Regions from separate parts of the Mesorhizobium silamurunense genome, predicted to be linked through region 2. Evidence: predicted binding sites of a transcription regulator. Region 2 holds the regulator's gene; the other holds the start of a gene.
The links. Region 2 encodes PhoB, which activates phosphate uptake and scavenging genes when phosphate is short. Its sites were predicted from a motif close to TGTCATNNANCTGTCAT; they were not measured.

Region 1 (7,265 bases), on a different contig from region 2:
AACCGCACCGAGAAGGAAATGAAGGACGGCGAGGCGGTCAGCCTCAACGATCTCAAGGACCCGATCGCCCGCAACGCCAACCTTGCCTCCGACGCGCCGGCGACCGACGCCAACCGCACAACGCCCGGCAAGGAAGCCTGGATGGTCATGGTGCAGGTCTGCACCCATCTCGGCTGCATCCCGCTCGGCCAGGAAGGCGATTTCGGCGGCTGGTTCTGCCCGTGCCACGGCTCGCAGTACGACACCGCCGGCCGCATCCGCAAAGGCCCGGCGCCCGAGAACATGGCGATCCCGGTCTATCAGTTCATTTCCGACACCAAGATCCGTATCGGCTGAGGCAGGGGATATTTCGATGAGCGAGGGACATTCCACCTACACGCCGAAGACCGGCATCGAGCGCTGGTTCGACGCGCGCATGCCGCTGCCGCGGCTGATCTATGACAGCTTCGTCGCCTATCCGGTACCGCGCAACCTCAACTACATGTGGACGTTCGGCGGCATCTTGTCGATCATGCTGACCGCGCAGATCCTGACCGGCATCGTGCTGGCCATGCACTACACGTCCGACACCAATCTCGCCTTCGATTCGGTCGAAAAGATCATGCGCGACGTGAATTCGGGATGGCTGTTGCGCTATCTCCATTCCAACGGCGCCTCCTTCTTCTTCGTCGCCGTCTATATCCACATTTTCCGCGGCCTCTTCTACGGCTCCTACAAGGCGCCGCGCGAGCTGCTGTGGATCCTCGGCTGCATCATTTACCTTCTGATGATGGCCACCGGCTTCATGGGCTACGTGCTGCCCTGGGGACAGATGAGCTTCTGGGGCGCCACCGTCATCACCGGCTTCTTCAGCGCCATTCCGCTGGTCGGCAACTGGATCCAGGAACTGCTGCTTGGCGGCTTCGCCGTCGACAATCCGACGCTGAACCGCTTCTTCGCCCTGCATTACCTGTTGCCGTTCATGATCGCCGGCGTCGTCGTGCTGCACATCTGGGCGCTGCATGTCGTCGGCCAGTCGAACCCGACCGGCATCGAGGTCAAGTCGAAGACCGACACCGTCGCCTTCACGCCTTATGCGACCATCAAGGATGCGTTCGGCATGATCGTGTTCCTGTTCATTTTCGCCTATTTCGTCTTCTATCTGCCGAACTATCTCGGCCACCCGGACAACTACACTGTCGCCAACCCGCTGAAGACGCCGGCCCACATCGTACCGGAATGGTACTTCCTGCCGTTCTACGCGATCCTGCGCGCCATCACCTTCAACATCGGGCCGATCAATTCCAAGCTCGGCGGCGTGCTGTGCATGTTCGGCGCCATCGCCATGCTGTTCCTGGTGCCGTGGCTCGACACCTCCAAGGTGCGCTCGGCGGTCTACCGGCCCTGGTACAAGCTGTTCTTCTGGTTGTTCGTGGCTGACGCCATCCTGCTCGGATGGCTGGGCTCGCAGCCGGCGGAAGGCAGCTATGTGTTCATGGCGCAGATGGCGACGCTGTTCTACTTCGCCTTCTTCCTGGTCGTCATGCCGGTGCTCGGCCTGATCGAGACGCCGCGGCGGCTGCCGAACTCGATCACCGAGGCGGTGCTGGAAAAGAAAAACAAGGGGGCCGGCGGCCATCCGGCAGGCGCGGTGAGCGCGCCGGAAACCAAGGGCTGAGCGATAAAGAGAATCCAAGGGGATTTGGCATGAAGAAGATTCTCACCTCGCTGGCGGTGCTTGGCCTTCTAGCGACAGGCGTTGGAGCCGCCATGGCCCAGGAGGGGCACGCCGAAGCCGCGCCGACGCATTTCCCGATCAACGAACCGAAGGAAATGAGCTGGACCTTCGCCGGCCCGTTCGGCACCTACGACAAGGCCCAGCTGCAGCGCGGCCTGAAGGTCTACAAGGAAGTCTGCTCGGCCTGCCACTCGATGAACCTAGTGGCGTTCCGCACGCTGGAAGGGCTTGGCTATTCTGAGGCGCAGATCAAGACGCTCGCCGCCGAATACACCATCCATGACGGCCCGAACGATGCCGGCGACATGTTCGACCGGCCCGGCAAGCCGTCGGACCACTTCCCGGCGCCGTTCCCGAACGAGCAGGCAGCCGCGGCCGCCAATGGCGGCGCCGCGCCGCCCGACATGTCGCTGCTTGCCAAGGCGCGCGGCGTCGAGCGCGGCTTCCCGCGCTTCGTCTTCGACATCTTCACCCAGTACGCCCAGGGCGGCCCGGACTACATCCACTCGCTGCTCACCGGCTACGACCAGACGCCGCCGGCCGGGATGGCGATCCCGGAAGGCACGCACTACAATCCGTACTTCCTGTCCGGCGTGTCGCTGAAGATGCCGAAGCCGCTTTCCGATGGCCAGGTGACCTATGACGACGGCTCGCCGCAGACGGTCGACCAGTATTCGCGTGACGTCGCCGCGTTCCTGATGTGGGCGGCGGAGCCGCATCTCGAGGACCGCAAGAAGACCGGCTTCCGCGTGTTGGTGTTCCTGCTGATCTTCGGCGCGCTCGTCTACATGACCAAGCGCAAGGTGTGGGCCGACGTGGCGCATTGAGCCCCCCATATTCGAGAAGTTTAAAAAGGGCGCCGCGAAGGCGCCCTTTTGCATCTCGAGACCACTTGCGGCCGGCCATGTCACATGGCCGTCATCACGCGTGGCGATCCTGCCTTGCCCCACCTCAAAGGATCACGCCCATGAAAAGATTCGCACCGCTTGCAGCCGTGCTGCTGCTTCTTGTCGCCAGTCCGGCAGTCCGCGCCGAGGACGCCCAGCCCTTCGTCACCAGCAAGGACATCGACCTGACGCTGATCCTGCCGCCGCCGCCGGCCAACGATTCGGCCGAGACGAAGGCGGAACTCGGCGAGGTGCTGACCCTGCAGGTGACGCGGACGCCCGAAATGGAAAAGCGCGCCATCGCCGATGCCGAAGAGAATGTCTGGCGCTTTGCCGACGTCATGGGGCCGAAGTTCAACAAGGGGACCCTGCCGAAGTTCAGCGCCTTCTTCGATCGCGTCGTGGCCACAGAAGGCGCGGTCGTCGACCCGGCCAAGGATGTCTGGAAGCGCCCGCGCCCGCATCAGCTCAGCGATCTCGTCAAGCCCGTGGTGAAGCTGTCGAATTCCGGCTCATGGCCGTCGGGCCATGCGACGGTCGGCACGATGATGGGCATCATCCTGTCCGACATGGTGCCGGAAAAGCGCGCCGAGATCATGGCCCGCGCCGCCGAATATGCCCACAACCGCGTGGTCGGCGGCATCCACTATCCGTCCGATATCGAGATGGGCAAGATTTCCGGCAGTGTCATTGCCGCCGTTCTGCTCAGCCGCCCCGATTTCAAGGCCGAGTACGAAGTGGCGCGCTCCGAACTGCGTTCCGACCTCGGCATGTGATCCGGCCTCATGGTTGTCAGCAAGGGCGCCCCGCGGGCGCCCTTTTTCATGCGCGGAAGGTGAGGGCAGGTCCAGAGTTTCCATCGCAGCCATGCACAGGCCGAGAACCGCTGGAAGACCACGCGAGCTGGGACAAAGCAGCGACGCCAATCCTTTGCCGGACGCGCTTGTGTCCGACGCCGCGTCGCGGTAGCCGTTGTTGGTTGCGTTGCGCCGGGCGCGTTGACGCCGTTCATACCCGACAGCCGGACACGCGGAGCCTCGTCTCATGAAACCTTCCCTCGAAGACACGCTGCTTGCCGCGATCCGCACCATTCCAGATTACCCCAAACCCGGCATCCTGTTTCGCGACATCACTACGCTGCTTGGCGATGCGCGCGCCTTTCGCCGCGCCATCGACGAGCTGGTGCATCCCTATGCCGGGCTGAAGATCGACAAGATCGCCGGCATCGAGGCGCGCGGCTTCATCCTTGGCGGCGCCGTGGCGCACCAGCTCTCGGCCGGCTTCGTGCCGATCCGCAAGAAGGGCAAGCTGCCCTACGAGACGGTGCGTGTCGCCTACAGCCTCGAATACGGTCTGGACGAGATGGAGATGCACAAGGACGGTGTCTCGCCGGGCGAGAAGGTGATCGTGGTCGACGACCTGATCGCCACCGGCGGCACTGCGGAAGCGGCGGTGAAGTTGCTCAGGCAGATCGGCGCCGACATTGTCGCGGCCTGTTTCGTCATCGACCTGCCGGATCTCGGCGGGCGCCGGAAGCTGGAAGCGCTCGGTGTGCCGGTAAGGACGCTGATCGGTTTCGAGGGGCATTGAGCCAACCTCTTCCTTCTCCCACAAAGGGAGAAGGAGAGCTGCCGCTACTCCACCTTCACCAGCACCGCGCTGTCGAACTCGATGACCTTGTCGCCGGTCGAATCGAAGCCTTCCGAACGCAGCGTGAGCAGGCTCCAGCCCGGGCGCCCCGCAAGCGGGCGATGGGCGAGCGCCGTGCGGGTGAAGGTCACGGTTTCGCCGGCATAGACCGGCTTCAGCCATTTGAGGTTGCGGAAGCCCGGCGAGGGGCCGAATTCGGGCTGCGGTCCGGGACCGGTCCAGCGCACACCCTCGGTCTCCATGCGCTTTTCGAGGTTGTATTTCATCCAGGTGGCGGCGGTGTGCCAGCCGGAGGCGCACAGACCGCCGAGCACGCTCTTCTTCGCCACCTCCTCGTCGACATGGAAGACCTGCGGATCGTATTTCTTGGCGAACGCCTTGATCTCGTCCGCTTCGAATTTATGCGAGCCCAGCGTGACGGTTTCGCCGATGAGGAAATACTCGTCCAGGGTCACGCGATGGCCTCTCGGGTCAGGAACATGCCGGTGTTCTCGAGCTCGAAGACGCATTCGCCGCGCTGGTTGAACAACTCGCTGCGCATGCTGACGAGGCCGAGCTGAGGCCTCGATTTGGACTGGCGCTTGGAAAGCACGGTGACCTTGCCGGTGAGCCGGTCGCCGGCCAGTACCGGCTTCTTCCATTTCACATGCTCGATGCCCGGCGAGCCTTGCGAGGTCGAATTGAGCAGGAAGGCGTCGCACAGCATGCGCATGAACATCGCGCAGGTGTGCCAGCCCGAAGCCGAAAGGCCGCCCAGGATGCTCGCCTTGCCGGCCTCCTCGTCGAGATGCATCGGCTGGGCATCGAATTCGCTGGCGAATTCGATGATCTCGGCCGCGCTTACATTCTTGCTGCCGAGGTCGAGCGAAGCACCCTCGACGAAGTCCTCATAGGCCCAGGTCTTTCCGGTCATGTCGGCAATCCGGTTGACGAACGCGTGAATCCCTAAGGTCGGGCATCCCGGATGACGGCCCGAGCCAATTTGGTCAAGTCCTTTCTGGTGAGCCAGTCGTTTCCGGCTGGAAGTGTCAGAGCCAGCCGCGGCGGCGGAAATACCAGAAGGGCAGGATCGCCGAGACCACCATCAGGCCGATGGCAAAGGGATAGCCGAATTCCCATTTGAGCTCGGGGATGATGTCGAAATTCATGCCATAGATCGAGGCGACCAGGGTCGGCGGCAGGAAGATGACGGCGGCGACCGAGAAGATCTTGATGATGGCGTTCTGCTCGATCGAGATCATGCCGAGCGTGGCGTCGAGCAGGAAGGAGATCTTCTGCGACAGGAAGGTGGCGTGGTCGGCGAGCGACAGCACGTCGCGCGACAGCGTCTTGATGCGGGCCCGCACATCCTTGCTCATCTTGGTCTGGGCCGCGACATGGGCGAGAAAGCCGGCCAGGCGCTGCAGCGAGATCAGGCTGTCGCGGACGGAGGACGCGAGATCCTCCTTGCGGCCGATGCCCTTGAGCAGCTCCTGGAAATCGCGGTTGCGCTTCGAGGCCTTGGTCGAGCGCGCCTCGAAGATGTCGCGCGAGATCGCCTCCACATCGCGCCCGGCGCGCTCGAGGATGTCGGCGAGGCGGTCGACGATCGCTTCCAGCAGGCCGATCAGGATGGTGTCGCCGCTGGTGCAGCCGGTCGCCACCTTTTCGGCGCGCAGCGGGAAGGTCTTGAAGGCCTTCGGCTCGTGATAGCGGATGGTGATCAGCCTCTTGCCGGCCAGCGCGAAAGTCACCGGCGACATCAACGGGTCGTCGACCTCGGTCTGGGCCGGCAGCACGGCGGTCATGAAGTAGCCGCCGTCCTCGACATAGAGGCGGCTGGAGATCTCGATCTCTTCCATCTCCTCGCGCGTCGGGATGGCGATGCCCAGCCAGCTCTCGATGGCGGCCTCTTCCTCCTTGGTCGGATTGAAAAGGTCCGCCCAGACGACCCTGTCGCCGTCCGCGGCGAGGTTGTCAGTGACGCGCAGGCGATCATTGTCCACGACGAAGGCCTTGATCATCGCCGGGTCTCCCTTGCTGGACCAAAGAGATTTCGAAGCGTCGTCAGGATTGCATGGGCTTCGAGGAGCCCGCGAGCACCAGCGGATTAGACCCGCGATCTTGCCAGGTCAAGACGCGCGACAAGTGTGCCCGGCCCAAGGCGGGCCGACTCCGCAACCGATCCGCCGAGATTGTCAGGTGTTGAACTTGAACAGCATGATGTCGCCGTCCTGGACGACATATTCCTTGCCTTCGTCGCGCGCCTTGCCGGCTTCCTTGGCCGCCACTTCGCCGCCCAGCGTGACGAAGTCGTTGTAGGAGATCGTCTGGGCGCGGATGAAGCCGCGTTCGAAATCGGTGTGGATGACGCCGGCCGCCTGCGGTGCCTTATCGCCTTTGTGGATCGTCCAGGCGCGCGTCTCCTTCGGCCCGACGGTGAAATAGGTGATGAGCTGCAACAGTTCGTAGCCGGCGCGGATCACCTTGTTGAGGCCCGGCTCATCCAGGCCGATCGAGGCAAGGAATTCCATTTCCTCCTCGTCGGAAAGCTGAGCGACTTCCGCCTCGATCGCCGCCGAGATCACCACCGTGCCGGCGCCTTGCGCGGCAGCCATCTTCTCCACCGCTTGCGTGTGCGCGTTGCCGGTGGCGGCGTCGGCCTCGGCGACGTTGCAGACGTAGAGAACGGGATGCGACGTCAACAGGTTCAGCCCCTGCAGGATGCGCAGGTCCTCCGGCGCGATGCCCTTGAGCAGGAAGCGCGTCGGCTTGCCGGCCTGCAGCAATTCGAGCGCTGCCTCCATCATCGGCAGCACGGCCATTGCTTCCTTGTCCTTACCCGAGGCGCGCTTGCGGACCTGGACGATGCGGCGCTCCAGGCTTTCGAGGTCGGCAAGCATCAGCTCGGTCTCGACGGTCTCGGCGTCGGCGACCGGATCGATGCGGCCTTCGACATGGGTGATGTCGTCATCCTCGAAGCAGCGCAGGACATGGACGATGGCGTCGACTTCGCGGATATTGGCGAGGAA
Region 2 (7,265 bases):
GAAGCACGCGCGCGATCCGCGGCCGGGTTGGCCGGCGTATCAGAGGTCGTATCGGTCATGATATCCTCCCACCGGCTGCCGTCTGGCGCGGATGCCGGACCACGATGCTATTTGCTTTCCCGGCTTTGTTGAAGCGGGAAGCCCTTGGACGAGCGCCGCGGTTTTGGGCCGGCGCTCGTTTTTGGACCGCTGTCGGCCGGATTAGTTGCAGACCGCGACTGCGCCCGCGGCAACGCCCGCGCAGACTTCGTCCTTCTTGATCCAGCCGGCGTCGATGACGACGTTGAGATTGTCCTTGGTGATCGCGACCGGGGTCAGGAACAGCGACTTGACGGTGTTGCCGCCGGGCGTCGTGAAGTCCTTGGCGCCGGCGATGTCGGCCATCTTCTTGCCGTCGGCGAGCTGCGAGGCGATCTCGGCGGCGTTCTTGCCGAGCTCGCGCGCATCCTTCCACACCGACACCGTCTGCGTGCCGAGCGCGATGCGGTTGAGCGCGGCATGGTCGCCGTCCTGGCCCGACACCGGAACGGTGCCGGCCAGGCCTTGCGCCGTCAGCGCCGCGACGACGCCGCCGGCGGTGCCGTCATTGGCCGCCACGACGGCATCGACCTTGTTGTCGTTGGCGGTCAGGAACTGCTCCATATTCTTCTGCGCGTTGGCAGGCAGCCAGCCATCCGTATAGGCCTCGCCGACATTCTTGACCTTGCCGCTGTCGATGGCTTCCTTCAGCACTTCCATCGAGCCCGCGAACAGGAAATCCGCATTCGGATCGGCGCCCGAGCCCTTGATGAAGACGTAGTTGCCTTCCGGCTTGACCTTGAACACCTCGCGGGCCTGCATGCGGCCGACTTCCTTGTTGTCGAAGGTCAGATAGAAGACGTCCTTGTTCTCGATCAGGCGGTCGTAGCCGACGACCGGAATACCCTCGTCCAGCGCCTTCTGCACCGCCGGCCCGATCGCCGAGGCGTCCTGCGCCAGGATGATCAGCGCGTTGGCGCCCTGCGAGATCAGGCTCTCGACGTCGGTCAGCTGCTTGCCCGGATTGGACTGCGCGTCGGCGGAGATATACTTGTCGCCTGCGGCTTCGATTGCCTTCTTCATCGCCGCTTCGTCGGTCTTCCAGCGCTCTTCCTGGAAATTCGACCACGAAACGCCGATTACCTTGTCCTTTGCCTCTGCGACCGACGCCAGTGTCAACGACATGGCGACACCCGCCAGTATGGCGGCTGCGAATCTCTTCATGATTTCCTCCCTGCGCCCTTGCGGCGCGACCCAGACTGGCCCGAAGGCCGGCACAGAGGCTTTTTTTCGAGCCTCGAAAAAATACTGATCCAACGCGGAAGCGCTGTCAACTGCGATTCTGATGGTTTTTGAGGTGCCGCGAACTTTATTTCGAGGCTCGCAATAAATAATGACAGTCTCGGCCGCTTCTGCCACTATTCTGCAACGGCTCCGGAGGGAAGCGCAGAACCGCTTTCCATCGGAACGGAATGAAGCGAATCCAGGGCGGTTCGGTAGCTATATCCGGAACTGAACCGATCTGGCGCGTCGCCAACGGCCCATGCATTATCAAAGAGGCCGCGCTGCCCGGAAGGAAGGAAAAATGTCGGTCGGAATCCGCCACGACGACCTGCGCCGGCGCAATCGCGCCATGGTGCTCTCGGCCGTGCGCCGGGCCGGCCAGCCGTCGCGCACGGAAATCGCCGCGACCACCGGGCTCAGCCACTCGACCATTTCGGCGATCTCCGCGGACCTGATCCAGGAAGGCATCCTCGCCGAGAGCAAGCCGAGCGAGACCGTGTCGCTGAAGCGCGGCCGGCCGCAGGTCGGCCTCGCCCTCAATCCCGAGGCGACGGCGGTAGTGACGGTGGTGCTGTCGCTGAATTTCCTCTCCGTCGCCGTCATCGACTATGCCGGCCAGGTCATCGCCGAGGAGCAGCGTCGCCTCGACACGCTGACCATGCCGCGCGACGAGCTGATCGGCGAATGCACGGCGATCGTCCGGCGCCGGCTGGAAGATCCGGACCTCGATGTCGCCAGCGTCGCCCGCCTCGCCATGGGCATCCAGGGCATCACCGATTCCCATGCTCGCGCCATGCTGTGGTCGCCGATCACGCCGCTGACCGACATTCCCTTCGCCGACATCCTGGAGAAGGAATTCGGCATTCCAGCCACCATGGAGAACGACTGCAACATGATGGCGGTGGCGCTGCAATGGCGCGACCCCGACCGCTATCGCGACAATTTCATCGCCATCCTGCTCTCGCATGGCATCGGCATGGGGCTGGTGCTCAAGGGCGACCTGTTCACCGGCACGCATTCCTCAGGCGGCGAGTTCGGCCACATGATCCACCGTCCGGGCGGCGCGCTCTGCCGCTGCGGACGCCGCGGCTGCGTCGAGGCCTATGCTGGCAACTACGCCATCTGGCGCAGCGCCATGGGGATGAGCGAGGACGCCGAGCCGGTCGATGTCGGCGACGCCGACATGCGCGCGCTCGCCGCCAAGGCGCGCGAGAAAGACGGCCCGGAGCGCGCGGCCTATCGCCGGGCGGGCGAGGCGCTGGGCTTCGGCCTCGGCAGCCTGTTCGCGCTCATCGACCCGGCGCCGGTCGCCATGGTCGGTGTCAGCGCCGCGGCCTTCGACCTGATAGAGCCGGCGCTGCGCGAGGCGATCGCCCAGACCGCCGGCGGCCAGCACTCGCAGTCGATCTCCTTCGACACCGAGCCGAACGAATTGCCGCTGATCCGCGAAGGTTGCGCCATACGCGCGCTGACCTTCGTCGACCAGGAGATTTTAGCGCCGGGTATACAGACGAGACACAGCGCGACAGGGTGAACCCTATGCCCGTCGACGCTTTGAAAGCGCCCGCCACAAATCGGCTTCATCTGTGATGCCGTCTTGAAAGAGGCCGATCACATCCCGAGCGAGTTCTTCTCTCTGATCTTTGTCCTTTAGGGCTAGCCGGCGCTCGGTGCACAGCCTGTCAAATACCCGCTGGAGCGTATCCAGATCAGCGGGACCGAACACTCCGCCGTGGCCTGAGAGAGGCATGACAGCCGCCCTCGATAACCCTGCCTATATTCTGCCACCAACAGCGCCGCTCGAAAAGGCGATTCAATCCGTACCAGTCCGAAGCCCGACTTAAATGGTCGCGGCTCAACGCCAGCATTTTCCAGGAAAGGAAGTCGAGTTCATCCGCTGGCATGGAACCGGCCCCGTCCGTCCGGGTTGACCAGATGGTCCGGCCTGCTTTCTTTCTGGTGACACAGGATCGCAGGCCGGACCATACACGGGGAGTAGCCGGCTACTCCCGGTGCGGGCTAGACCTTTTCTAGACCAAGTCGTAATCGCTGGCCTTCGGCATAGACCATAGCGAAGGTCTCAAGCTCGAATGAGGTGCGGCATAGACCATAGCGAAGGTCTCAAGCTCGAATGAGGTGGTGGCTTCTCCACCATCCTCGATCACCCGAACGAACCATTCGCCGCAGGTTTCAATCACTTCGATTTTGGGGGATTTGGCTTCGTTTCTCCGGACGTTATCCATCGCAGCTCTCCTCAGGGAAGCAATGGGAAACGTCGATTTTTATAAATCCAGATCGGCGTTTTTCAATATCAAAATATGCTTACGGAACGATAACGCGCGACGGTCGTTATTGTTATTCGCCAATAGAGCCGGAGAGGAGCAAGCCGGTCGACGCTATCGTTCAGCTGCTTGTTAAAGATACCGGCATTCCCGAAAATCAAGCGCTCGAACTCATCTTCCCGATGGGCTTGAACTGAACTCGCTTGTGCGCGAGGCGAAGATCATCAAATCCGGTCGGTAAACGGGCTGGTCGCAGGCCGGCCGCACCTGCATATCAGCGCATCGTTAATCTTCCCTGATCGCGTAGCCCGCCCCGCGGATGGTCCGGATCACGTCCGGCATGCGGCCGTTGTTGACCGCCTTGCGCAGGCGTCCGACATGCACGTCGACCGTACGCTCGTCGATATAGATCGTCTCGCCCCAGACATTGTCGAGCAACTGGCTGCGCGAGAACACCCGGCCGGGATGGCGCATCATGAATTCGAGCAGCCGGAACTCGGTCGGGCCGAGCCTGATCTCGCTCTTCTTGCGGTAGACGCGGTGCGATTCACGGTCGAGCACGATGTCGCCGACCTTGAGCACGCTGGACAGCACTTCCGGCTTGGCGCGGCGCAACAGCGCCTTGACCCTGGCCATGAATTCCGGCGTCGAGAACGGCTTGACCAGGTAATCGTCGGCGCCCGTCGAGAGGCCGCGCACCCTGTCGCTTTCCTCGCCGCGCGCGGTCAGCATGATGATAGGCAGCCGTTCTGTCTCGGGCCGCATCCTGAGCCGCCGGCAAAGCTCGATGCCGGAAACCGCCGGCACCATCCAGTCGAGCACCAGAAGGTCGGGCACGTTCTCCTGCAGGCGGATCTCGGCTTCGTCACCGCGGGTAACCACCTCGACCTGATAGCCCTCGGATTCGAGGTTGTAGCGGAGCAGCACCCCCAGCGGCTCCTCGTCCTCCACCACCATGATGCGTGGCGCGATCATATAGCAGGTACCTTCGCTGTCAGGCCGCCGGCGCCGACATCGCCGTTTCGTCCTGTTTCGGACGGTTCGCGGGCAATTGCGTGCCGGTCAGCACATAGTAGGCGTTCTCGGCGATATTGGTCACATGGTCGCCGATGCGCTCCAGATTCTTGGCGCAGAACAGAAGATGCGTGCAGGCCGTGATGTTGCGCGGATCCTCCATCATGTAGGTCAGCAGCTCGCGGAAGACGGAGGTGTATTTGACGTCGATGCGCTCGTCGTCGTTCCTGAGCTTGGCGAGCGCCGCGGCGTCGCCCGCCGTGTATTCCTCGATCACGCCCTGGACCTGGATCAGCACCAGTTGCGCCATCGAGTCGATGGAGTGCGATAGGTCGCGCGGCGCGGCGCTGACGCCGACGGAGCCGACGCGCTTGGCGATATTCTTGGCAAGATCGCCGATGCGCTCGAGATCGCCGGCCATGCGGATCGCGCCGACCACGCTGCGCAGGTCGTCGGCCATCGGCTGGCGTTTCGCGATCAGCGTGATGGCGCGATCGTCGAGCTCGCGCTGCCGCGCGTCCATGATGGCATCGTCGGAGACCACGCGCTGCGCCATCGCGTTGTCGGAGTTCAGCAGAGCCTTGGTCGACGCGCCGACCATCGAGCCGGCAAGATCGCCCATGTCACGGATGAGCTGGCTGATCTGCCTCAGATCCTCGTCGAAGGAAGCGACCGTATGGGCCATGATTGTGTCCTCGTATGAACTCAGCCGAAGCGGCCGGTGATGTAGTCCTGCGTGCGCTTCTCGCGAGGCGAGGTGAATATCTTCTCGGTCCGGTCGAACTCGACCAGCTCGCCGAGATACATGAACGCCGTCTGCCGCGACACGCGCGCCGCCTGCTGCATGTTGTGGGTGACGATCACGATCGTGTAGTCGGCCTGCAGCTCGTCTATCAGCTCCTCGATCTTGGCGGTCGACAGCGGATCGAGCGCCGAGGCCGGCTCGTCGAGCAGGATGACCTCCGGCTTCACCGCTACCGTGCGGGCGATGCAGAGCCGCTGCTGCTGGCCGCCGGAGAGGCTGAGGCCACTGGCATTGAGCTTGTCCTTGACCTCGTTCCAAAGCGCCGCACGCTTCAGCGCCTGCTCGACGCGGTTGTCCATCTCGGCCTTGCTGATCTTCTCATACAGCCTGACGCCGAAGGCGATGTTCTCGTAGATAGACATCGGGAACGGAGTCGGCTTCTGGAACACCATGCCGATCTTGGTCCTGAGCAGATTGAGATCCTGCGAGCGGTCGAGGATGTTCTTGCCGTCGAGCAGCACCTGACCCTCGGCGCTCTGCTTCGGGTAAAGTTCGTAGATGCGGTTCAGCACGCGCAGCAGCGTCGACTTCCCGCAGCCCGACGGTCCGATGAAGGCGGTGACGCTGCGCTCCGGCAGCGACAGGTTGATGTCCTTCAGCGCCTTCGACTGGCCATAGTAGAAGTTGAGGTTCTTGACCTCGATCTTAGCCTTCTCGACGGCCGTCTCGGCTACGTTAAGGTCGGTGGACAACATCGGTTTCATCTGTCCTCTCTGCGTCCGGTAAGGCTGCGGGCGAAAATGCTCAGCCCGAGAACCGTCAGGGTGATTATGAGTGCGCCCGTCCAGGCCAGCTGCTGCCATTCCTCATAGGGGCTGAGCGCAAACTGGAAGATGGTCACCGGCAGGCTGGCCATCGGCGCGTTGAGATTGCTCGACCAGAACTGATTGTTGAGCGCGGTGAAGAGCAGTGGCGCCGTCTCGCCCGAAATGCGGGCGATCGCCAGCAATATGCCGGTGACGATGCCGGAAAGCGCGGCGCGATAAGCGACGGAGCGGATCACCACCCAGCGCGGCGCGCCGATGGCGGTGCCGGCTTCGCGCAGCGCGTTGGGCACAAGGTTGAGCATGTCCTCGGTGGTGCGCACCACGACAGGGATCACCAGGATGGACAGCGCCACCGCGCCGGCGATCGCCGAGAAATGGCCCATCGGGCGCACCAGCAGCTCATAGACGAACAGGCCGACGATGATCGACGGCGCCGACAACAGGATGTCGTTGATGAAACGCACCACCGTGGTGAGACGCGAGAAGCGACCGTACTCGGCCATATAGGTTCCGGCGAGCACGCCGATCGGCGTGCCGACGATGATGCCGATGATGGTCATCACGATGCTGCCGTAGATGGCGTTGAGCAGGCCGCCGGCGTCGCCGGGCGGCGGCGTCATTTCCGTGAACACCGAAAGCGAGACGCCGGACAGGCCCTTATAGACCAGCGCGCCAAGGATCAGCGCCAGCCAGGCAAGGCCGATGCCCGCGGCGATGACGCACAGCGCCATCATCACGCCATTCTTGCGCTTGCGTCTCTGATGAAGCGACATGGCTACCGACATCGGTCAGGCTCCCGTGCGGCTATCGATGCGCAACAACATGTAGCGCGCGATGGCGAGGATGATGAAGGTGATGATGAAGAGGATCAGGCCGAGCGACACCAGCGAGGATGTGTAGAGCTCGCCATCGGCCTCGGTGAACTCGTTGGCGATGGTCGCCGAGATCGTCGTTCCCGGCGCAAACAGCGAGGCGCTGATGCGGTGTGCGTTGCCGATGACGAAGGTGACGGCCATCGTTTCGCCGAGCGCGCGGCCAAGACCGAGCATGACGCCGCCCATGATGCCGACGCGAGTGTAGGGAATGGTCACGCGC

Region 1: AU465_RS30395 (acid phosphatase) is a predicted target of PhoB. The motif match lies at 2,623-2,639, and genes of this name have one in related genera.

What each region holds. Positions count from the first base shown of each region.
Region 1 is NZ_LPVS01000102.1:78,394-85,658, reverse strand. Features, by position in the region: gene petA (ubiquinol-cytochrome c reductase iron-sulfur subunit) at 1-336, shown strand, start outside; gene AU465_RS30405 (cytochrome b) at 353-1,657, shown strand; gene AU465_RS30400 (cytochrome c1) at 1,687-2,544, shown strand; gene AU465_RS30395 (acid phosphatase) at 2,685-3,380, shown strand; gene AU465_RS30390 (adenine phosphoribosyltransferase) at 3,649-4,194, shown strand; gene AU465_RS30385 (MaoC family dehydratase) at 4,239-4,709, opposite strand; gene AU465_RS30380 (MaoC family dehydratase) at 4,706-5,167, opposite strand; gene corA (magnesium/cobalt transporter CorA) at 5,283-6,257, opposite strand; gene ychF (redox-regulated ATPase YchF) at 6,432-7,265, opposite strand, start outside.
Region 2 is NZ_LPVS01000070.1:198,156-205,420, forward strand. Features, by position in the region: gene AU465_RS20240 (sugar ABC transporter permease) at 1-59, opposite strand, end outside; gene xylF (D-xylose ABC transporter substrate-binding protein) at 202-1,242, opposite strand; gene AU465_RS20250 (ROK family transcriptional regulator) at 1,604-2,836, shown strand; gene AU465_RS20255 (hypothetical protein) at 3,333-3,545, opposite strand; gene phoB (phosphate regulon transcriptional regulator PhoB) at 3,870-4,559, opposite strand; gene phoU (phosphate signaling complex protein PhoU) at 4,579-5,286, opposite strand; gene pstB (phosphate ABC transporter ATP-binding protein PstB) at 5,304-6,107, opposite strand; gene pstA (phosphate ABC transporter permease PstA) at 6,104-6,955, opposite strand; gene pstC (phosphate ABC transporter permease subunit PstC) at 6,959-7,265, opposite strand, start outside.